2 regions of the Ruminococcus sp. 8Y-12 genome follow, and region 2 is predicted to be linked to the other one. Evidence: predicted binding sites of a transcription regulator. Region 2 holds the regulator's gene; the other holds the start of a gene.
The links. Region 2 encodes Rex, which represses fermentation and respiration genes when NADH is low (regulators of the CRP and FNR family bind a similar motif). Its sites were predicted from a motif close to ATTGTTAANNNNTTAACAAT; they were not measured.
Positions count from the first base shown of each region.

Region 1 (11,778 bases), 1.3 Mb from region 2:
CCACAGAACCATAACAAATAGCTAACTATTTCCCAAAAGTACTGACTGCAGAACAGCTACCTAGAAGGTAGGCATTACAGCAGGTAAATCGGCAGTTCCTCTTTAACAGCAATATTCCGCTTAGCATTCTGTGCTTTCTCCTCTTTTTCGTCCTTGTCTACAGACTTCTTAGCTGTGGATGCCTTGGGAGCAGTTGTCTTCTTTCCGGCGGACTTGGCAGCAGGCTTTGGGGAGACTGCCTTCTTTGCAGGTGCTTTTTTAGCTGTAGTCTTAGCAGCCGGTTTCTTAGCTGCTGCGGTCTCTGTCCTCTCCTCTTTCGTCTCAGCTGCTGCCTTTGGCTTTCTGGCTCTTGCAGTCTTAGGTTTGGGCTCTGCCAAAGCTGCCTCTTTCTTCTCCACAGTGGTCTCTTCTTCTGTGACTACTTCTGCTGCTTCAACTTTGATCTCTTTTTCCATCTTGTCTTCCACTCCTTTTTCCGGCTCTGTCATAAACTGTACCTGTTTCATCACTTCCTGATCCGGCGTCAGCACGCTCTGCTTCACTTTACTTCCGGCGCTGGCTGCTCTCATGATACTGCTCTTACCTACTGCCAAGCTTCATTACCTCCTCTGCCAGTGCCATATATTCTTTGGCGCTCCGGCTGCTCTTTTTGTATGCCACAACTGGAGCGCTGCTGTCCTGGGACCACTCCACAGAGCTGTCCACACGAATATAAGACTCAAAGAGATGGATTCCCTCCATCTCCTGAAGCGACTCCAATGTCTGTTTGAAATAATTCTTTCTTGTATCCACCTTTGTAATCACCACACCCAGAATTTTCAACTCCGGAGCTATCTGTTTCACCTCATTGAGAAAATCAAACATATTTGCCAGACCGAAAAGTCCCCACGGGCTGGCCTCCACGGGAATGATCACCCCGTCTGAGGCGCACAGGATATTCATCACCCAGCCCCCCAGGGTGGGCGGCGCGTCAATCAAAATATAGTCATATACGCCGGATGCCCGCACTTCTGCCAGGCACTTTTTCAAGATGTATTCCCGCTGCCATTTGGTGAAAAGCTCGTATTCTATGGAGCTCATCAAGGTGGATGAGGGAATGAGATCCAGGTTTTCGTAGGCAGTAGGCACAATATAGCTGCCAAGCTCCTTCTGCCCCTTAACCGCATGATATAGATTGCGCTCACTGGTGGCAAACTCCAAAACCTCTTCCTCCGAAAAAAGGGAGAGCGACAGATTCATCTGCATATCCGTATCAATAAGCAGAACCCTCTTTCCCTGCAGGGCCATAGCACAGCCTACATTGGAACAGGTGGTGGACTTGCCGCTTCCCCCTTTGTTATTCGCAAAACAGATCACCTTTGTCTTTTTCATGTAGCACCTCGTTTTTCCGTTTATAGTATGATTATACGAGGTTTTTGTGGCCATTTCAACAAAAAATTCTCACCCTCTGTGCAGTAAATGCTCAGACCTGAGTAAACAGTAACTTTTCTTCTCCCTGAGCCAGACAAAAAGTGCAGATATCTCCCGCCTCACATTCCTGTTCCCGAAAGCCCAGCTTGCGCACCAGGCGCAGTGACCGCAGATTGTTCCGGCTGATGAGTACATAAAGCTTCTTCACTCCCACCACCTCAAAAGCGTAGGAGATAATAGCCCGCACAGCCTCGTAGGCAAAGCCCTTTCCCTGATAAGGTGTTCCCAGCATATAGCCCAGTTCAATGACATTGCGTCCTTTCAGATGCCCATTTTCAAGCCCCGCCCTGCCGATCAGCCTGCCCGTCTTTTTTTCAATGATAGACCAGAGTCCGTATCCGTAGAAGGCATACATATTGTGGATGTACAGTTCCATCTGGCGGCGCTCCTCCTCCTTATCCTCATCCATGCCCGGCATAAATCTCGTGATATCCGGGTCCTGGTACAGTTCATACATGGCGTCAAAATCCTCCATGGTTGTCTCCCGGATCAGAAGTCTGCCTGTGCTGGCGATATCCCAGGGAAGCCTGTGGTGCCGCTGGTATACCAGATAGAAAAACATGTATTCCAGCTCACCAAATCCCTGAATCACCATATCTGTCCCGTAAATCCGTTCCTGCCTGCCCGGTCTTTCATACCCCACGCAGGCAATCCCATATTTCTTCGCCTCACTGACTGTATCCTGACAGTCTGTTATAATCAAAAGCTCCTTTTCCGAGCTTAAATCTTCTGTATTATAAATGATTCCGACTCCGTTTTTCTCCAGATTTCTCTTTAGATCTATCCACTCATCTTCCCGGTATATTCCCCGGATATCCATTAAAATTGTTTTCATACTCTTTCCATTCCCTTATTAAATTATCATTACCACATCTCTATATATAATACCCGCTGTTATTGGAGGTCACTTTTTTATTTCTTTAACTCCCATATTGCTACAATGATTATACTCTTTATTTACAGCCTTTGACAAGCAAATCCCATCGCCGCAAGCGATTTTAATGGATTTATTCAGCAACAGGGCAGCTGGGCTGAACTGTTACCAAAATAAATGCATTTTTCTGCTTACCAGATAATACTCTTGCCACATCCCTTCCGTCATATTATAATATAGATTACCGCGGACACCAGAGGTCCGCTGATTACGGCAAATCAAGAAAGGAAGAAAACACATGTCACAAAATCCAATTGTAACGATTACTATGGAAAACGGCGATGTCATGAAGGCGGAGCTCTACCCCTCCATTGCCCCAAACAGTGTCAACAATTTTATCAGCCTGGTCAAAAAGGGCTTCTATGACGGCCTGATTTTTCACAGAGTCATTAATGGCTTCATGATCCAGGGCGGCTGTCCAGACGGAAACGGCATGGGCGGCCCCGGCTACAGCATCAAAGGCGAATTTAGCCAGAATGGATTTACCAATCAGTTTAAGCATGATCCCGGTGTTCTCTCTATGGCAAGAGCAATGCATCCGGATTCCGCAGGTTCCCAGTTCTTTATCATGCACAAAGCCGCGCCTCACCTGGATGGTTCCTATGCTGCCTTCGGCAAAGTGATTGAGGGCATGGATATAGTAAATAAAATTGCAGAGGTGGATACCGACTACAGTGACCGCCCCTTAGATCCACAGAAGATTACTTCTATGACTGTGGAGACCTTTGGAGTAGATTATCCGGAGCCGGAGAAATGTTAATATTTTAACACAATTGCCCGCAGATTCGCTGAAATCTGCGGGTTTTGTTTTTTCTGTGTTTTCCGCCGCAAGTTTCGTACGATCCAACACTTCCGCTGTTGTTTCCTGTCTGCTTACAGAATTTCGATATTTTTAATAAAATTTTACTTGACAATATTTTAACAATGTCTTATGATGGCATTGTTAAAAAAATATCAATTCAATTATAGATTTAATGGAGGTTATTCTATGGCAAAGAATGAAACAGCTGCGAAAACAACGGCGGTCATCGACAATGTAGAAGCGCTGACAGCCAAACTGGACGCTATGCGCAAGGCCCAGAAAATATTTGCAACCTACACACAGGAGCAGGTGGATAAAATCTTTTTTGCCGCCGCTATGGCAGCAAACAAGCTGCGCATTCCCCTTGCAAAGCAGGCAGTAGCCGAAACCGGAATGGGAATTGTCGAAGACAAGGTTATCAAAAACCACTATGCCTCCGAATATATTTACAATGCATACCGAAACACAAAAACATGTGGTATTATAGAAGAAGATCCTGCATTCGGAATTAAGAAAGTAGCGGAGCCTTTGGGGCTGATCGCTGCGGTGATCCCAACCACAAACCCTACTTCCACAGCAATCTTCAAAACTCTGCTCTGCTTAAAGACCAGAAATGCCATTATCATCAGCCCGCATCCCCGTGCCAAAGACTGCACCATTGCGGCTGCTAAGGTGGTTCTGGACGCTGCAGTGGAAGCCGGAGCTCCTGAGGGTATCATCGGATGGATTGACGTTCCCTCACTGGAACTGACCAATGAGGTAATGAAGGAAGCGGACTGCATTCTTGCAACCGGCGGACCGGGCATGGTAAAAGCAGCCTACTCTTCCGGAAAACCAGCTCTGGGCGTGGGCGCCGGAAACACTCCGGTAATCATTGATGACACAGCGGACGTACTTCTGGCTGTAAACTCCATCATCCATTCCAAAACCTTTGACAATGGTATGATCTGTGCATCTGAGCAGTCCGTGACAGTCGTTGGAGATATCTACGACCAGGTAAAGAAAGAGTTCAAGGACCGCGGCTGCTACTTCTTAAAAGGCGAGGAGCTGGATAAGGTGCGCAAGACCATTATTATCAACGGCGCGCTCAACGCCAAGATCGTAGGCCAGTCCGCTTACACCATTGCAAACCTGGCAGGTGTTACGGTTCCCAAGGAGACCAAGATTCTCATTGGTGAGGTAGAGTCCGTAGATATCAGCGAGGAGTTTGCACACGAAAAACTCTCTCCAGTGCTTGCTATGTACAAGGCAGCCACCTTTGACGAGGCCATTGTCAAGGCAGAGCAGCTGGTTGCAGACGGAGGCTACGGCCACACCTCCTCCCTCTATGTGCATCCTGCACAGAAGGAAAAGATCGCAAAACACGCAGCTGCCATGAAGACCTGCCGTGTGCTGATCAATACCCCCTCCTCACAGGGCGGTATCGGTGACTTATACAACTTTAAACTCACCCCCTCTCTCACACTTGGCTGCGGTTCCTGGGGCGGAAATTCTATTTCAGAAAACGTTGGCGTAAAACATCTGATAAACATTAAGACAGTTGCTGAGAGGAGAGAAAATATGCTTTGGTTCCGTGCACCTGAGAAGGTTTACTTTAAGAAAGGCTGTATGCCGGTAGCCCTGGATGAGCTGGGTACAATCATGCACAAGAAAAAAGTGTTCATTGTCACTGACAGCTTCCTCTATAAAAACGGTTATGTAAAACCCATTGAGGCAAAACTGGATGAAATGGGAATCCAGCATACCTGTTTCTATGAAGTAGCACCTGACCCCAACCTCTCCAGCGCCACTGCCGGCGCAGCAGCCATGCGCGCCTTTGAGCCGGACTGCATCATCGCACTTGGCGGCGGTTCTGCTATGGATGCCGGAAAAATCATGTGGGTAATGTATGAGCATCCGGAAGTAAACTTCCTGGATCTGGCAATGCGCTTTATGGATATCCGCAAGCGTGTATATACCTTCCCCAAAATGGGTGAGAAAGCGTATTTCGTAGCCATTCCCACCTCCTCCGGTACCGGTTCTGAGGTGACCCCCTTCGCGGTAATCACGGATGACCGCACCGGTGTAAAATATCCTCTGGCTGACTATGAGCTGATGCCCAATATGGCCATTGTCGATACAGACAATATGATGAATCAGCCAAAGGGGCTTACCAGCGCATCCGGTGTTGACGTACTGACTCACGCTCTGGAAGCTTACGCTTCCGTTATGGCTTCTGACTACACAGATGGCCTGGCTCTGAAAGCAATGAAAAATGTGCTGAACTACCTGCCCTCCGCGTATGAGAACGGCGCCAATGATCCGGTTGCCAGAGAAAAGATGGCAGACGCTTCCTGTATGGCTGGTATGGCCTTTGCCAATGCCTTCCTGGGACTGTGCCATTCCATGGCACATAAGTTAGGAGCGTTCCATCACCTGCCCCACGGTGTTGCAAATGCCCTTCTGATCACTGAAATCATGAAGTTCAATGCAGTTTCCGTTCCAACAAAGATGGGCACCTTCCCACAGTACCAGTATCCGCACACCCTTGAGCGTTATGTAGAGTGCGCAAACTTCTGTGGAATTTCCGGGAAAAATGACGAGGAGACTCTGGCGAAGTTTATTGACAAGATTGAAGAAGTAAAAGCAAAAGTGGGAATCAAAAAGTGCATCAAGGACTATGGCATTGAAGAAAAAGACTTCCTGGCAACCCTGGATGAGATGACCGAGCAGGCCTTTGACGACCAGTGTACAGGAGCAAACCCGAGATACCCGTTAATGAGTGAAATCAGAGAAATGTATTTGAACGTTTACTACGGCAAATAAGAAGGGGGATTTAGATTATGGCAGAACTTCAGACAATTGCAACAAGAGCATCAAAAACAATCTACAGGGATGGGGATAAGGCTGTCAAAGTGTTTGACAACAGCTTTTCCAAGGCTGACATCTTAAATGAGGCGGTTAACCACGCCAGAGTGGAGGAGACTGGCCTGAACATTCCAAAGCTTTTGGAAGTTTCCAAGACAGATGGGAAATGGGCCATTACCCTGGAGTATGTGGAGGGCAAGACCCTGGAGCAGCTGATGTCCGAAAATCCGGAGAAGCTGGAAGAGTATATGGATCTCTTTGTGGATCTGCAGCTGAGCATGCACGCCAAAAGAGCTCCCCTGCTGAACAAGATCCAGGATAAAATGAGCCGCAAAATCTCCGCATCCGGCCTGGATGCTACCACACGCTATGAGCTGCTGACCCGTCTGTCCAGCATGCCCAAGCACACAAAAGTTTGCCATGGCGACTACAACCCCAGCAATATCATCATAAAGGATGACAAAACAGCCTATATCCTGGACTGGTCCCATGCAACTCAGGGAAATGCCAGCGCTGACGCTGCCAGGACCTACCTGCTGTTTGCTCTGAAAGATGAGAAGAAAGCGAACCTTTACCTGGACACGTTCTGTAAAAAGAGCGACACTGCAAAGCAGTATGTACAGCAGTGGCTCCCCATCGTGGCTGCATCTCAGCTTACCAAGGGTGTGGAGGAAGAAAAAGAGTTTCTTATGAAATGGATTGATGTGGTAGATTATCAATAGAGTTCCATGAAATATAGCAGGAGGCGGTGATTCACCGCCTCCTGTTTCTGTTTAAATTTCCTGCTTATGATATGTCTTCCTTTATCATCCGCTGCACTGCATATTTCCCCGCAATGGCCGCTCCCGGCAGACCTCCCGGCGGGTTTTGCCATTGTCCGGCCAAATACACATTTTCAAGCCCATCCACTTTTCTCTCAGGATACGGAAGCCTGCTGCTTTGTTTTGTGACAGTACACGACTGATAGAATCCCTTGTAGGCGCTGCAGTACCGCTCATAAGTCATAGGGGTCCAGCAGTCTAAAAGCGCAAGCTTTCCGCAACATTCCGGGAAGCGCTGCTCCAACAGCTTCCTGATATCCTCTGCCATCTGATTCTTTTTGGCCAGGTAAGCTTCCCGTTCCCGGTAAAGCTCAGCCCAGGATTTATATAAAGCCTCAGGTCCTCCCGTCAGTACCTGAATCACATGCTTCCCATCAGGTGCAAAGGATGGCTCGTAGGCATATGACTTTACATTGATCCGCTCACCAAGTCCCGGAAACAGATCCAGTCCGCTGCCATCCAAAATACGATCCGCGCCAATGAGATCCGCAGAACTGTCCAGTGAATATGCAGCCTGGAAGGTGGTGTACACTGGATATGCCTCTCTGTTGTCATACATCTCCCTCAGCAGTTCCGGCATATAATTCTCAGAAAGCAGCCTGCCGAATGTGACCTGGGGATCACAGGCGGGGATCACATACTCCCCCTCCGCTGCCGTTTTATCCAAAAACCGTATCCCCACTGCCCTCCCATCTTTTAGCAGAATCTCCTCGGCCCTTTTTCCCGTATGTATCTTTCCTCCACATTTCACCAGCTGCCTCCCAATGCGAACGGCCATCTCTCTTGAGCCTCCCCTTGGAATGCCCCCATCCCCTGCTGCAAAGCTGCCGTAGGCCAAAGGGAAACTGCTTGCCATGGATTCCCGGGTGCAGAAATCGGAGATCATACATCGGATCAGCGGGTGCTGAAAACGCTCCATCAAATCCCTCGTATCCATTCCCTTGTATTCCTTAAAGATCTTCAAAGCAGGAACCATGGTCAACATGAGTCTGATCCCATCCAGCGCACTCTGCATCTCAGGGGGCTTTTCTGCCGGTATCCTGACCTTTCCGCCAAGCCGGCAGAAATGCATCAGTTTCTTTATCTCCTGTTCATCCTCAGGGGACAGTTCCAAAAGTTCTCTCTCCGTCCGGTCGATATCCTTCCAGAGCGTAATCTCCTCTCCCCCCAACTCAGAGGTGTACATCCGGTCAGGATGGATGATCTCTGTTTCAGGCCCCAACGCCCCGATATCCTGCCACAGGCGATTGAGGGAATCCCCCGGAGCCGTACCGTTCATCCAGTGGATACAGTTATCAATGTGATATCCGCCCCTGTCCCATCCCGTACATTCGCCTCCCACATATGCCTGCTGTTCATAGAGATGTGTCTCATACCCTGCTTTCGCCGCGTACACACCGGCAGTCAGGCCGCTTATACCGCCGCCAATAATCAAAACCCGTTTACTCATCCGAAGCACCTGCCTTTTTTAATATATCGTGGGCTGCTTTTAGAAATTCGTCGCTCTTTACAATGGCAATTCCCTGGCTTTCGTCTCCCAGCACCAGAAGGCTGTCCCCTGGCCCGATATGAAAAATCTCCCTGGCCTTTTTGGGGATTACAATTTGCCCCCGTTCCCCCACTGTCACACTTCCGAATATATGCTTCCCCTTTTCCGGTATGGGAAGCTTGCTCGCGCGCTCTTCATACTTTACCAGATTGTCCAGAGTCACTCGGTAAAGCTCCGAAAGTGCAATACTGTTTGCGAGATCCGGAATAGAATCCCCATTCTCCCACTTCGCCACAGCCTGTCTGGAGACCCCTATCTTTTCCGCTACCTCTTCCTGCGAATAGCCATTTGCCCTGCGCAGATATGCCAAATTCCTGGAAATCATATTTTTCATACCTCCTGCTGTCATTATATCATTGGCTTTGTGGAAACACTACCAACCCACGATGACATTGGATGTTACTCTCTGTTGCGGTTCTCTCCCGCAATTCTCCGCAGGGTTGCGATCTCCCATGCCCATCCCTCGTCATCATTTGGCGTTTCCAGCACAAAAGAGAGGTCTGTGAGCACGGGATGTGACGCCACCCTTCCCAGCGCCTCCAGCCCGATCATCCCCTCCCCTATCTTGGCATGGCGGTCTTTGTGACTGCCCAGAGGGTTCTGGCTGTCATTGATATGGATTGCCCTGAGCCGATCCAGGCCGATTACCTGATCAAACTCCCGCAGCACTCCATCTAAGTCCCCGGCGATGTCGTAACCTCCGTCCCACACATGGCAGGTATCCAGGCATACTCCTATTTTGTCCTGCAGATTTACCCGGTCTATAATGGCGCGCAGCTCCTCAAAGGTGCGCCCCACCTCACTGCCCTTTCCCGCCATGGTCTCCAGCAGTACGGTTGTGGTCTGCTCAGGGAACAAACAGGTATTTAGCATATCGGCAATCAGCTCTATTCCCTTTTCCGGCCCCTGTCCCACATGGCTGCCCGGGTGAAAATTGTAATACTGTCCCGGGGTATATTCCATTCTCCTCAGGTCATCCGCAAACGCTTCTCTTGCGAAAGTGCGCACTTCCTCCCTGGCTGCGCAGGCATTCAGGGTATAGGGCGCATGAGCCACCAGTTTCCCAAACTCATTTTCCTCAGCAATTTTTAAAAACTTCTCCGCATCCTCCGGATTGATAGCCTTGGCGCTGCCTCCCCGGGGATTCCTGGTGAAAAATCCAAAGGTATTGGCTCCAAGCTTTAAAGCCTGCTTTCCCATAGCCTCGTAACCTTTGGCAGACGATATATGATTTCCGATCTTTAACATTTATTTTCCATCCCTTTCTTAGAATAGGTTGCTCAAAGTCTTCCCTACCATATTAACACAGTCTCCCCGTTTATGCTATTTTTACCCTTGGGGTTTTAAAGCGCAATTACGTAAAAGCTCTGCTGCTCTTCCCTTGTATTTGCATTTTCATTATGGTATGGTATACTTGTTTATTTTGAAATGTACAGTTACACTGATAGCTGCAATACAAAAAGGAGTGCTCTATGAAAAGACTTTTGTTTCTTGGCGACAGCATCACGGATTCCGGTCGCCTGTGGTCTGAGCAGTATAACGGACTTGGGGACGGCTATGTTAAACTCATTGCTGATTTTTTGCTGAAGGAAGATCCCTCCCTAAAAATCATAAATAAAGGGCATGACGGTTTTACCCTGCCTGCCCTGTTGCGCAATCTGTCTGTTGACTGTTTCCCCCTGTCCCCGGATCTGGTCACCGTCCTGATAGGGGTAAATGATGTCAGCGTTGCCATGAATACCGGCAAGTCACTGCAGCAGCCTTTCTGTGAAAATTACCGCTTGCTCCTGGATCGTCTGCTGTCTGAAAGTGCTGCCAAAATCATCTGCATGGGACCCTTTGTCTTTCCCTATCCCCGGGAATATGCTCTCTGGCTGCCTTCTATACACTATATTGAGGAGATGACAGCCAGTCTTGCAAAAGAGTACAGCCTGACCTTTCTCCCCCTCCATGAGCCGTTAAACCAGCTTGCCAAAGAGCTGGGCTATCCCGCTGTCACCACAGATGGCATTCATCTTACCCAAGCGGGCCACAGGCTCATTGCAAAGATCTGGCTAAAGCATTATTTCTGCGGATAGTACCGGGGAAATCACTGCTACATTTTACTGAATTGCCTGGAACGATTGGATGCCGCTTGTTTTGCCCACAGCTGGAAGCGTTAATGATATGCATCTTTCATATTAGTCGCTTCCTGAATCAGCAGGCAGAAGGAATGCCACGGCAATAAATAAAATTCCTACAATCAATAATCCCACATACCCCAAGGAAAATACCGATGGGTACTTATCTGAAATCTGGAACAGAGTCAGCCTGCCCCAGCCCATTGCCTTGAACACCCCAAGGTTCTTCCAAAATCCATAGTTCATAGAAAACACCCACGCACCCAGTAAACCTCCCAGCACAGCGCTTAAAGCCTTCCGAAAGCCGCCGCCGGCTGTTGCCGCCACACAAGTGCCGGGGCAGGTGCCTACAGTGCCAAAACCAATACCAAAGAGCAAGCCGCCGATAATCACACCAAGATTGACTTCCTTAACACTTAAGTGCTCTATATTAAAAAGTCCAAGCAAACTGAAGACGGAGAGAAGCACGCTGGCACATCCAATTCCAAAAACGATAATCTTCATGATTGTAAGGTTCTGTAACCGCAGCATGGATATCAGCTTTTTAGGGGAAGAGGCCCCTACCCAGTATAGGACAAACCCAAAGAGCAGCCCCAGAATAATTGCCAGTACAAGTTCCATCTTATTTTCCTCCTTCCGCCGCACGTCCGGTGAATATGGCAACAGGAATAGCAACAGCAAAGGCAGCGGCGGCAAAAATATAACCGCTTACACTCCCCTGCATCATACCGCTCATCATGTGACCACTGGTACATCCATCTGCCATCCGGGCCCCGTAAAGGATAATGAAACCTCCCAGAAATGCTGGTATATAGCGTCTCCAAAAACTCTCACGATAGTCAGGAACATTGGGGTTCTGACCAACATCGCTCATCTGCAGGCGTTTCCGTTTGTCATTTGAGGCATAGGCTAAATAGGCCCCCACGGGAATCGCCAGTACAAAAACGAAATCATAGTTCCATGGGTTTTCAATCGCTTTTGCCAGCTTGCCTTCGCTCTTATCGTAGTAGGCATTGGTGCTCTCATACCCGCTACTTCGACTGTCATTTTCAGTGATCACCGCCTCATCCAGCGCACTGTGGAAAATGCCGGACAACACTGAAAATTGTGTAGAAACTCCAATCGGCTTTACCAGCAATACTGCCAGAAAAAATATCCCTCCCAATGCAAAACCCTTTTTTATCCATAATCTCATAAATTGTTTCTCCTCATATACAGCTTTCTATTAAGAAAGG
Region 1 is NZ_CM176623.1:32,624-44,401, forward strand. It holds gene AC0THY_RS00095 (hypothetical protein) at 75-593, opposite strand; gene AC0THY_RS00100 (ParA family protein) at 580-1,371, opposite strand; gene AC0THY_RS00105 (GNAT family N-acetyltransferase) at 1,463-2,305, opposite strand; gene AC0THY_RS00110 (peptidylprolyl isomerase) at 2,643-3,164, shown strand; gene adhE (bifunctional acetaldehyde-CoA/alcohol dehydrogenase) at 3,393-6,011, shown strand; gene AC0THY_RS00120 (phosphotransferase) at 6,029-6,775, shown strand; gene AC0THY_RS00125 (phytoene desaturase family protein) at 6,840-8,324, opposite strand; gene AC0THY_RS00130 (helix-turn-helix domain-containing protein) at 8,317-8,748, opposite strand; gene AC0THY_RS00135 (deoxyribonuclease IV) at 8,823-9,671, opposite strand; gene AC0THY_RS00140 (SGNH/GDSL hydrolase family protein) at 9,896-10,501, shown strand; gene AC0THY_RS00145 (DUF6691 family protein) at 10,604-11,164, opposite strand; gene AC0THY_RS00150 (YeeE/YedE thiosulfate transporter family protein) at 11,166-11,738, opposite strand.
Region 1: adhE (bifunctional acetaldehyde-CoA/alcohol dehydrogenase) is a predicted target of Rex. The motif match lies at 3,344-3,363, and genes of this name have one in related genera.

Region 2 (11,778 bases):
TTTATAAATGGTCCGAACACTTTCCTTTGTGTCCGAAAAACCGATACGCGTCATTCCTGTGTCCACACCCAGATGTATCGGAAGCTTTCTGCCCGCACGCACGGCTGCCTCGGACATCTTTACCGCCATATCCATCTTAAAGACAACCGGCCGGATCTCCTTGGAAACCAGGGTGTCGTAATCCTCCTCAAACACATAGCCCAGAATGAGCAGAGGCTTGCGTATGCCCTTTTCCTTCAGGCTTACTGCCTCCTCCACGGTTGCCACTGCATATCCCCAGACATAGTCATAGTCCTCCAGCAGCCTGGCAATGGGCAGTGCTCCGTGTCCATATCCGTCTGTCTTGATCACTGCCGCAATCTTTGTATCAGACCGGATGTTTGACCTCATTGCCTCAAAATTCCAGGCAATTGCATCCAGGTCAATCTCTGCGCATATCCTGTTAAATTTTTTCATCGTCTTCTCCTCCCCGCGCCGCTTTCCTGTAACTTTGCGCAGGCTCTGTACTTATCTAATATTTCCGGCAATGCGCAGGCGATATCACCAGCCAACATCCCTCTGGCTCCCATCCTGCTCTCTGCCAGCTCTCCAGCCTTTCCGTGCAGATAAACAGCGGACTTTGCGGCCAAAAACGGTTCCATCCCCTGTGCCAGCAGTCCGGTCAGAAGCCCGGTCAGCACATCCCCGGAACCTCCTGTGGCCATCCCACTGCACCCCGTCTGGTTGATGCACACTTCCCTTCCGTCAGAGATTACGGTTCTGGCATCCTTGAGTACGCAGATCACACCGTTCTCCCGGGCAAAGCTTCTACAGGTCCCGATCAGGTCCCCTGTAATCTCCTGCTTGGTTCGTCCCGTCAGCCTGCACATCTCCCCCACATGTGGCGTCACGATAACCTGGCAGCTGCGCTTTTGTAAAAGTTCCTTTTCCCTGGCCAAAAGATTCAGGGCATCCGCATCCATAACCACCGGAACGCGGCTCTCGCGCAGTAATAACTCTAGAATCTCTCTCTTTTCTCCTGACATTCCGATTCCGGGTCCTATTCCCACCGCTGTGGGCCAGCTGCGCATCCCGTCCAGATCCGGCTGAAAGTTCATCGGATCATATGTACTCAGAAGAGCTTCCGGCAGAGCCACCTGCACGGCTGTCCGGTTGCATTCTTCCGTCATTACGCGTACAAGACCTGTCCCTGCCCTGTACGCTGCCCGGGCAGCTAAAATAGCTGCACCGCACATATTTTTCTGTCCCGCAACCAACAGGGCTTTCCCGTAGGTCCCCTTGTTGGAGTACGCCTGCCTGACAGGCAGCACGCCCATATCTTCCTCTGTCAGGCTATAGGTCAGTGGAACGTCCCGGCCAAAACCGTGCGCTGTAATCCCAATATCCCTCACGCACAGTCTGCCGCACATCTGTGATCCGGGATAGAGCGCCTGCCCTATTTTCTGATAGGCAAAGGTCACGGTCTCATCTGCTCTCACAGCCGTCCCCATCACTTTTCCTGTATCCGCCGAAACTCCGGAGGGAATGTCCACTGCGACAACCCGGGCGCCTGAGGCATTGATCTGCTGTATCAGACATGCGTACTCCCCCTTGATCTCCCTGGAAAGCCCTACTCCAAAGACGGCATCTACTATACAAGTATATTCATGCATATCCGTTTTCTTGAAAATATTCATCCCATAATTTTCGCAGATTTTCTTTTGAATCTTGGTTTCTTCTGTAAGAGATTCCTCTTTTCCGGCAAATACTACGGCAGTGTCTATGTTTTTCAAATACAGCAGCCTGGCGATGGCAAACCCGTCCCCACCGTTATTTCCGGAACCACAGACTACAAGGACCCTGTTCAGGTCAAAGCTGCCGTTGCACAGCTCCTCCACTACCGTAAGCGCAGCCCGCTCCATCAACACCAGGGATTCCACCCCATATTTCTTTATTGTTCCCTGATCACATCTTTTCATCTCTTCTGCATTTACCAGATATTCCAATTTATTCACCCTCTCTTCCAGATACTACAAAAAGAGTCTCTCTTCCTGCTGCACGTCACGGTCACCCTGCCCGGCAACGCAAAACAACGTATCAAAATGTCCATCCATTCTGATACGTGTGCTGCTTCTTACTTATTCAGTTTCTTTTCATGCTCTCTCTGATAGCGGTTTATATTGTAGGACAACTGCATCAGGCTTTCCGAGAGATGCACATTTTCTACAATCACGTCCTCCGGCAGCCGCAAATCCGTATGGGCAAAGTTCCAGATAGCCTTCACCCCATTTTCCACCAGAAGCTCGGCCATCTGGGCCGCATTGTTTCTGGGAAGGGTGAGTGCTGCGATCTGTATGTTGTGTTCCTTTACAAACTGGGGAATCTCATCCGTCATACGGATCTCTATTCCCCTCACGGTCACCCCCTGCAGCCTGGGATTTACATCAAAGATCCCTTTGATCCAAAATCCTCTTTTTTCAAACTTTACATAATTGGCCAGGGCCTGTCCCAGGTTCCCTGCACCCACGATTATCATATGGTAGGTCTTATCCAGGCCCAGTATTTTTCCTATTTCATTGTATAGAAACTTCACATTATAGCCATAGCCCTGCTGCCCAAATCCTCCAAAGTTGTTTAAATCCTGCCTTATCTGCGAAGCGGTCACCTGCATACGCTCGCTCAGTTCACCAGATGAAATCCTCTCTACGCCACTTTCCAGCAAATCGCCCAAATACCGGTAATAACGTGGTAGTCGTTTGACGACGGCTCTGGATATTTCCTTTTCTACCACTAGAATCACCCTCTCATTTCATACTTCGCAACAGGTCAGTCAAGCAGCCCTGTTACTGCATAAATCCATTTAATTCGCCTGCGGCGGGATATATGCACTCTTGAATTATGTTCTTACGATATGCGCAGTGAATGCACACACCTGCCTGACCTGTTACCATACTTTACAGGTCACTGCTTCTATTATAAGGAAATGTTAAAATCTTGTCAATCAATTATAACTGGATTGTTACAAATATATCATAAATTGCTCTGATTGCAGTCTCAAAATCCTCGTTTCTCACTCCAATGATAATATTCAGCTCACTGGACCCCTGGTCAATCATTTTCACATTAATGTTGGCATGTGCCAATGCGGAGAAGATACGTCCAGCGGTTCCCCTGGTTGCCCTCATACCCCGGCCTACCACAGCGATCAGCGCAAGATCCGATTCCAAATCTATAAAGTCGGGTTCCACAGCCCTGTGAATACCGGCCAGCACCTTCTGCTCCTTTTCCTCAAACTCGGACTGATGCACAAAGATTGTCATTGTGTCAATTCCGGAAGGCATATGCTCAAAGGAGATGCCGTTCTCCTCAAACACCTGGAGCACTTTTCTGCCGAATCCAACTTCTGCGTTCATCATATCCTTTTCAATATTGATTGCCGCAAATCCCTTTTTGCCCGCGATACCGGTAATCGTATACTTGGGCCTCCTGCAGGTGCTCTCCACAATGAGCGTTCCCTTATCTTCCGGGGCATTGGTGTTGCGGATATTGATGGGGATTCCCTCCTTGCGGACAGGGAAAATGGCATCTTCGTGGAGAACCGTTGCGCCCATGTAGGAAAGCTCTCTCAGTTCCCGATAGGTAATGGTCTCAATCACTTCGGGATTTTTGATAATCCGGGGGTCTGTCACCAGGAACCCTGACACATCTGTCCAGTTTTCATATATATCCGCCTTGATTGCCTTTGCCACAATGGACCCTGTCACGTCAGAGCCGCCCCTTGAAAAGGTCTTTACCCTTCCGTCCGCATCTGAACCATAAAATCCGGGAATCACCGCTGCCTTCACCTGCTCCAGGCGCTCGGACAATGTCTTGTCTGTCCTTTGTGCGTTAAAATTGCCTTCCCCGTCAAAGAATATTACCTCTGCGGCATCTACAAACTCGTAGCCCAGATAATTTGCCATAATAATACCATTTAAGAATTCTCCTCTGGAGGCCGCATAGTCTCTTCCCGCTTTCCCGGAAAAAGCATCGCGGATTACCTGAAACTCCTCCTCCAGAGAGAGTGTAAGCCCAAGTCCCTCTATAATCTCATAATAGCGCTTTTTGATTTTCTCCAGCTTGCTTTCAAAGGCTTCCCCATTTTCCGCGGCTGCATAGCAGTCATAGAGCATATCCGTCACCTTTGTATCCCCGTCAAAACGCTTTCCCGGGGCTGAGGGTATCACATACCTTCTCGCCTCATCAGATCGGATGATTTCCCCCACTTTCTGAAACTGCTGCGCGCTTGCCAGTGAGCTGCCTCCAAACTTCACTACTTTCTTCATTTCTTCATATCCTCCTGCTTACCTTCTCTTCTTAAATGATAATCGAATCATAAAAATCCTTTTTTTCCAGAATATCTCTATATTATCCCAAAAACCAGCATTCGTCCAGCACTTTTTGAGAAAAAAACTGGTGTATCCGGTGTCTATGTGCTAAAATACTGGAAGAAAAGTCACCCCTGTCAGAACTGAGGGAATAAACACAAAGGATGGAGCATCATGATATTAGCATGTCAAAATATAAATAAGTCTTTTGGAACAAACGATATTTTAAAAAATGTTTCTTTTCATATTGAAGAGCGGGAAAAAACTGCTGTTGTAGGGATCAACGGTGCCGGTAAGTCCACTCTTTTGAAAATCATAATGCAACAGCTGCCGTCAGACTCCGGTGAGGTCATCATAGCAAAGGGCAAGTCTATAGGATACCTGGCCCAGCATGAAGCCGTATCCTCACAAAATACTATCTATGATGAGCTTTTGGAGGTAAAGCAGGATGTCATTTCTCTGGAAAAGCGCATTCGCACCATTGAGCAGGAGATGAAATCACTCCATGGCGGGGAGCTTGCTTTGCTTCTGGAAACCTATAACCGGCTAAATACGGAATTTGAGCAAAAAAACGGCTACTCCTATCAGAGCGAGATCACAGGTGTCTTAAAGGGCCTTGGCTTTGAGGAGGATGAGTTTACAAAAAAAGTGGAAACCCTCTCCGGCGGACAGAAGACACGCGTTGCTCTGGGCAAGCTGCTGCTCTCCAAGCCGGATATTATTCTTTTAGATGAGCCCACCAACCATCTGGATATGAACTCCATTGCCTGGCTGGAGACTTATCTTCTGAACTATTCCGGTGCAGTTATAATTGTGGCGCATGACCGGTACTTTTTAAACAAGGTAGTGACTAAGGTGGTAGAGCTCGACAACGGCAAATGCACTACCTTTCTTGGAAACTACACTTCCTATGCACAGAAAAAAGCCCAGCTGCGGGAAACAGCCCTGAAAGCCTGGATGAACCAGCAGCAGGAAATCAAACACCAGCGTGAGGTAATCGAGAAATTAAAATCCTTTAACCGGGAAAAATCCATCCGCAGGGCTGAGAGCCGCGAAAAGATGCTAGACAAAGTAGATCTTCTGGAAAAGCCTGCAGAGGACAATTCACAGATCCGCATTCACCTGGAGCCCCGCATCATGAGCGGAAACGATGTGCTCACCGTAGAAGGATTGTGCAAATCCTTTGACAGCCACACTCTTTTTTCGGATTTAAACTTTGAGATTAAACGTGGGGAACGGGTAGCTATTATAGGAAACAACGGAACCGGAAAGACCACTATACTCAAGATCATCAATGGTGTAATAGACGCAGACGCAGGGTCGTTCACCCTGGGCAGCAAAGTCAGGATCGGCTACTATGATCAGGAGCACCATGTGCTGCATATGGAGAAAACTCTCTTTGAAGAGATTTCCGACGACTATCCCACCCTCACAAACACAGTAATCCGCAATATGCTGGCTGCATTTCTCTTTACCGGGGATGATGTCTTTAAAAAGATCCGTGACTTAAGCGGCGGTGAGCGGGGCCGTGTGTCTCTAGCCAAGCTGATGCTGTCCGAGGCCAATTTTATCATCCTGGATGAGCCCACCAATCATCTGGACATCACTTCAAAGGAGATTTTGGAGAATGCGCTGAACCGATACACGGGGACCGTCCTTTATGTATCCCACGACCGCTACTTTATCAACCAGACAGCCACCAGAATCATGGATTTGACAGGGAACACGCTTGTCAATTATATTGGAAATTACGACTATTACATGGAAAAGAAAGATGAACTGACAAGAATCTATGCACCGGGACAGTCTGCTTCCCGGTCAGAGGGGGCGAGCGAGGTCAAACTGAACTGGCAGCAGCAGAAAGAAGAGCTGGCCAGAGAGCGCAAACGGCAGAATGATTTAAAAAAGACAGAGGATAAAATTCACCTTTTGGAAACCCGCGACAGAGAAATCGATGAACTTTTGACGCAGGAGGAGGTATTCTCAGATGTGGCAAAATGCCTTGAACTGAACAATGAGAAGGAAGAAATTGCCGCAGAGCTGGAAGAACTCTACGAAGTATGGGAAGAGCTGGCAGACGAATAGGTTCCGAAATGACCGGGTAATTTTTCAAAAGTGACCAGGTAATTTCCGGAAATTACCTGGTCATTTTGGGACTTTTTATAAAATTTTTATAAACTCTTTTCCAGCTCTTCTCTCACCGCCTTGATAAACGCCTCGCTGCTTAGCACAGTGGGATTCTCTATGGTAGTAATCAGGGCAAGGTCCTTTGTCATTTTTCCATCCTCTATGGTCTTCACAGTAGCTGCCTCCAGCTTGTCAGCAAAGCGGACCAGTTCCGACAGATTGTCCAGCTCCCCTCTCTTTCTCAGGGCACCTGTCCAGGCAAAGATGGTTGCTACAGAGTTGGTAGAAGTCTCCTCCCCTTTCAGGTGCTTATAGTAGTGGCGCTGTACGGTTCCGTGTGCTGCCTCGTACTCAAAGTTACCCTCCGGAGACACCAGCACAGAGGTCATCATAGCTAGTGAGCCAAAGGCTGAGGATACCATGTCGCTCATAACATCTCCGTCATAATTCTTGCATGCCCAGATAAAGCCGCCTTCTGCTTTCATCACGCGGGCTACCGCATCGTCAATCAGGGTGTAAAAATATGTGATCCCCGCCTCCTCGAAGGCCTCTTTAAACTCTGCATCGTAAATTTCCTGGAAAATATCCTTAAAAGTGTGATCATATTTCTTGGAGATGGTATCCTTGGTGGCAAACCACAGGTCCTGCTTTGTATCCAGGGCAAATTTGAAGCAGCTCTTCGCAAAGCTAACGATGGATTCCTTTGTATTGTGCATTCCCTGAAGTATCCCCGCACCCTTGAACTCATGAATCAACTCTCTCGTCTCTGTTCCGTCCTGGGCAGTAAATACCAGCTCTGCTTTGCCGGGACCATCCACCTTCATTTCCGTTCCCTTATATACATCACCGTAGGCATGTCTGGCCAAGGTGATGGGTTTTTTCCAGTTTCTGACACATGGCTCAATCCCCTTTACCACAATGGGGGTGCGGAATACCGTACCGTCCAGGATCGCACGGATGGTGCCATTAGGGCTCTTCCACATCTCCTTGAGGCTGTACTCGCTCATTCTGGCACCGTTGGGTGTGATGGTGGCGCATTTTACTGCCACTCCGTACTTCTTTGTGGCATAAGCGCTGTCGAAGGTGACCTGGTCATCCGTCTCATTGCGGTGCTCCAGTCCCAAGTCGTAATACTCTGTCTTCAGATCAATGAACGGCAGCAATAGCTCGTCCTTGATCATTTTCCAGAGAATACGTGTCATCTCATCTCCATCCATCTCAACCAATGGGGTTGTCATTTTAATCTTGTCCATGTTCTTCCTCCTGCTTCTCTAAAATAGTTTCAATTTTGTAATGCCTGAAATTCCTGATTGTATTCATGATATGGAGTGTGGCGAGTTCATCCGCCCTCCCGGGGTCCCTCTCCTTTATCGCAGCCAGGATATCCTCATGCTCTTTGGCGGACTTTTCTGCCCTCTCCCTGGTAGAGAGAGAGGTCTTTCTCACCTTCTGCACGTATTGGTGAAAATCCTTCAGCAGATGCTCCAAAATCTTGCTCTTGCAGGCCCGGTAAAGCGTTTCGTGAAAACGTCCGTCCAGGGCAAACACTTGGTCGTAGTGCTGCTTTTTCTCGTGGAAGTCACAGAGCAGCACAATCTCCTCCATCTCTTCCAGTTCCTCCTGCGTGATTCTCTGGGCAGCCATACTGGCGCACAGTCCCTCCAGTCTGGCCCGGATTCTATAGATGTCCTCCACATCCTCCGCTGTAATGCCATTAACATAGGCCCCCTTATTAGGCACTATGGTAACCAGTCCCTCCAGCTCCAGCTGCCGCAGGGCTTCCCGCACCGGCGTGCGGCTTACTCCCAGCTCCTCACCTATGGCGGTTTCCCGCAGTTCCTCCTGCTGTCTGTATTTCCCTTCCAGAATGTCCTCACGAAGTCTGTGAAAGACTCTCCCGCTCAGGGAATACCTGTCCTTTGTCTCAAAGTTACTCACCAGAGTCCACCTCTCCTATACTAAATCAAAATTCAACTTTTTGCAACTCTCTGTGATTACATTTAGCAGTTCTTCATCTGTAATCACAGTCACACGCCCACTCTCATACTCTTTGTCAACCCAATCCTTTACACTTTTTACAAGCTCTGTATCCTTTGAAACCCTCTTTTTCGGCGGCAGTTTATAGTAGGTATTGATCCAGTGGGCGATCCCCGCCAGACCGGAGGTGTTAGAGACCGCCACTAGCACCGGCCTGTTTAAGAATTTCTCCGTGTCAAAAATATTATAGATCTCCTCATTCTTCAGCAGGCCGTCTGCGTGTATCCCCGCTCTGGTCACATTGAAATTCTTGCCCACAAAAGGAGTTCTCGATGGAACCCGGTATCCGATTTCCTTCTCAAAATACTCTGCAAGCTCCGTGATTACCGTCGTGTCCATTCCATCCAGGGTTCCCCTAAGCTGCGCGTACTCAAATACCATTGCCTCAATGGGCGTATTTCCCGTCCGCTCCCCAATGCCAAAGAGAGAACAGTTTACCCCGCTGGCCCCATACAGCCAGGCAGTTGTGGAATTGCTCACTGCCTTGTAAAAATCATTGTGTCCATGCCACTCGATAAGATGAGAGGGGACACCGGCATGCGTCATGATCCCGTAAATAATCCCCTGCACGGAGCGCGGAATCACAGCTCCCGCGTAGTTAACCCCATACCCCATGGTATCGCAGCAGCGCACTTTAATGGGAATCTTATAAGCATCCATCAATTTCACAAGCTCCAGGCAGAAGGGGATCACATACCCGTAGATATCCGCCCTGGTGATATCCTCCAGATGGCATCTGGGGCTTACCCCGATCTCCAGACATTCCTTCACAATGCTGAGATAGTGTTCCATTGCCTGACGTCTGGTCATCTTCATTTTATAGAAGATGTGATAATCGGAACAGCTCACCAGAATCCCTGACTCCTTTAGTCCAATGTCCTTTACCAGCTCAAAGTCCTTTTTGCTGGCCCGTATCCAGCTGGTAACCTCCGGAAAATCATATCCCCGCTCCAGACATTTGTACACAGCATCTCTGTCCTTTTTGCTGTAGAGGAAAAATTCGCTCTGGCGTATCTTGCCCTTTGGCCCACCCAGGCGGTGAAAATAGTCATAGATGGTCACAATCTGTTCTGTGGTGTAGGGTGCCCTGGACTGCTGCCCGTCCCGGAAGGTGGTATCTGTAATCCAGATATCAGAGGGCATGTGATGGGGTACGATGCGGTCATTAAACGCAATCTTCGGAACCTCATCGTAGGGAAAGAGATTCCGAAATACATTTGGCGATTCCACATCCACAAGGGGATACATATGCTCCTCCAACTGCAGCAGATTGGTGTGAGGGTCCATTTTGACACGGCGGTTTTCCATTTTCAATCACTCCTTCGTTATTTTGTATAATTGTATACAATTATACAAAATATGTCAAGACTTAATTCAAAAGACGCCAGACATCGATCTGCCCCCAGCCCTGCTGATGTCTGGGCAAATGCAGATCCACTGCGGTCTCACGCAGCTTCATTTTTACCTCCACATTAGTTATGCCCGGTTCCGCGCCCAACAGCAGAGCGATTGCCCCTGATACCATGGGTGTTGCCATGGAGGTTCCGCTCTTGACACAGTAATACCCGGGACTCACCTTTTTCTGGGCATTGCAGGATACCACCATGGAGCCCGGGGCTACAATGTCCGGCTTACAGATACATTCCGCCGTAGGTCCCCTCCCTGAATAACAGGGACGCACTCCACTGCCCGCTATATGCGTACAGTCGTCCGAAGACCCGACTGTGATCACCTTTTTGCTGTTTCCGGGAACCGTAATACTCATAGGTTCCGGCCCCATGTTTCCCGCCGCCACAACAACCACCAGCCCTGCGTCCCAGGCTCTCTCCACAGCCTCAATCAACTGCATATCCCGCTTTGCGCTCTCCTTGACTGTGCCGACGGAGATATTCAACATGCGGATTCCATAGTTGTCCTTGTTTCGCAGCACCCAGTCAATGCCGCGCAGTACGTCCTCCTTATTTCCATTCCCCTTTTTATCCAAAACCTTGAGGTGAATAAATCCGCATTCCGGCGCGATTCCACGGTATTTACCGTGGGAAGCAGCTCCGCTCCCACCCAGTATGCCGCATACGTGTGTTCCATGGGAACAGTCATCATAGCTACCTGTCCTGCCATTGAGTATATCTACAAACTTGACAATCCTGCCGTTAAAATCAGGGTGGGAATAGATCCCCGTATCCATCACCGCAACATTGACTCCTTTGCCCTTTATTCCCATATAATAAGCCTTATCCGCATTGATAAGCGCACGAACTCTATCCATAATAAAAATTTTCCGTTTTTATTACTATATGTTTATACACCCCTCGGGGTACTTTCTGCCACGTGACCCTGTCTTGTCTTAACTGACCGGACTTCTGCCTGTCATAATGCGATATTGACACTCATACCATATAAAAAAACAAAGGACAGTTTATGGATATAACACAACTGAGAGAAATGGTTCTCTCTAATGATTATGTAGATCTCATCCGAAACTTTCAGACTTCCCCCGAGGCCTTTGAGACCCTGTTCTCGAATCTGGGCGCACAGCTTTTTGGCTGGGGATATGGCATGGTTCATGTGGAGCGTTCTCTATATTATGAGGAGCCTATCAATTTCACAGGCTATGCCAGTATTCCAAAGCTGTTTACCACCCTGGATACCACCAGCCTGGAGGTATCCGGAATCTTACGAGTCCAGACCCAGCCTCTGCTGGATTTCAGGGGGGAGGGCGTCATTATCGGATTTATTGATACGGGCATTAACTATACACTGCCCGCTTTTCAAACCAGCGATGGGCGCAGCCGGATTTTACGTCTCTGGGACCAAACCATTCAGAGCGACGATTATCCTCCCGGCATCTTTTACGGTACAGAATATACCCAGGAGATGCTCACAGAGGCCCTGGGCCGGGAAAATCCACTGGAGTATGTTCCCTCCGTTGACACGGATGGACACGGGACATCTGTAGCGGCCATTGCAGCCGGCAGTGAAGATCCCGCAAATAATTTTATCGGAGCCGCCCCCCGCTGCGACATCGCAGTGGTCAAGCTTAAGCCTGCAAAAGAATATCTGAAAGATTTTTTTCAGGTTCCCCAAAGTGCACTAGCATTCCAGGAGACCGATATTATGATGGGGCTGCGCTACCTCAATGATCTGAGTACTGAGCTGCGCAAGCCCCTGGTTATCTGTCTCTGCCTTGGCTCTAATCAGGGAAACCACTCCGGTTCGTCACCGCTCTCAGGACTACTCACCTTTTATTCCGGGTTTACGGGAAACTATA
Region 2 is NZ_CM176623.1:3,711,893-3,723,670, forward strand. It holds gene alr (alanine racemase) at 1-456, opposite strand, end outside; gene AC0THY_RS14725 (NAD(P)H-hydrate dehydratase) at 453-1,994, opposite strand; gene AC0THY_RS14730 (redox-sensing transcriptional repressor Rex) at 2,114-2,770, opposite strand; gene AC0THY_RS14735 (aspartate kinase) at 2,985-4,304, opposite strand; gene abc-f (ribosomal protection-like ABC-F family protein) at 4,521-6,431, shown strand; gene AC0THY_RS14745 (NADP-dependent isocitrate dehydrogenase) at 6,518-7,726, opposite strand; gene AC0THY_RS14750 (GntR family transcriptional regulator) at 7,713-8,411, opposite strand; gene AC0THY_RS14755 (2-isopropylmalate synthase) at 8,427-9,797, opposite strand; gene AC0THY_RS14760 (S8 family peptidase) at 9,880-10,776, opposite strand; gene AC0THY_RS14765 (S8 family peptidase) at 10,929-11,778, shown strand, end outside.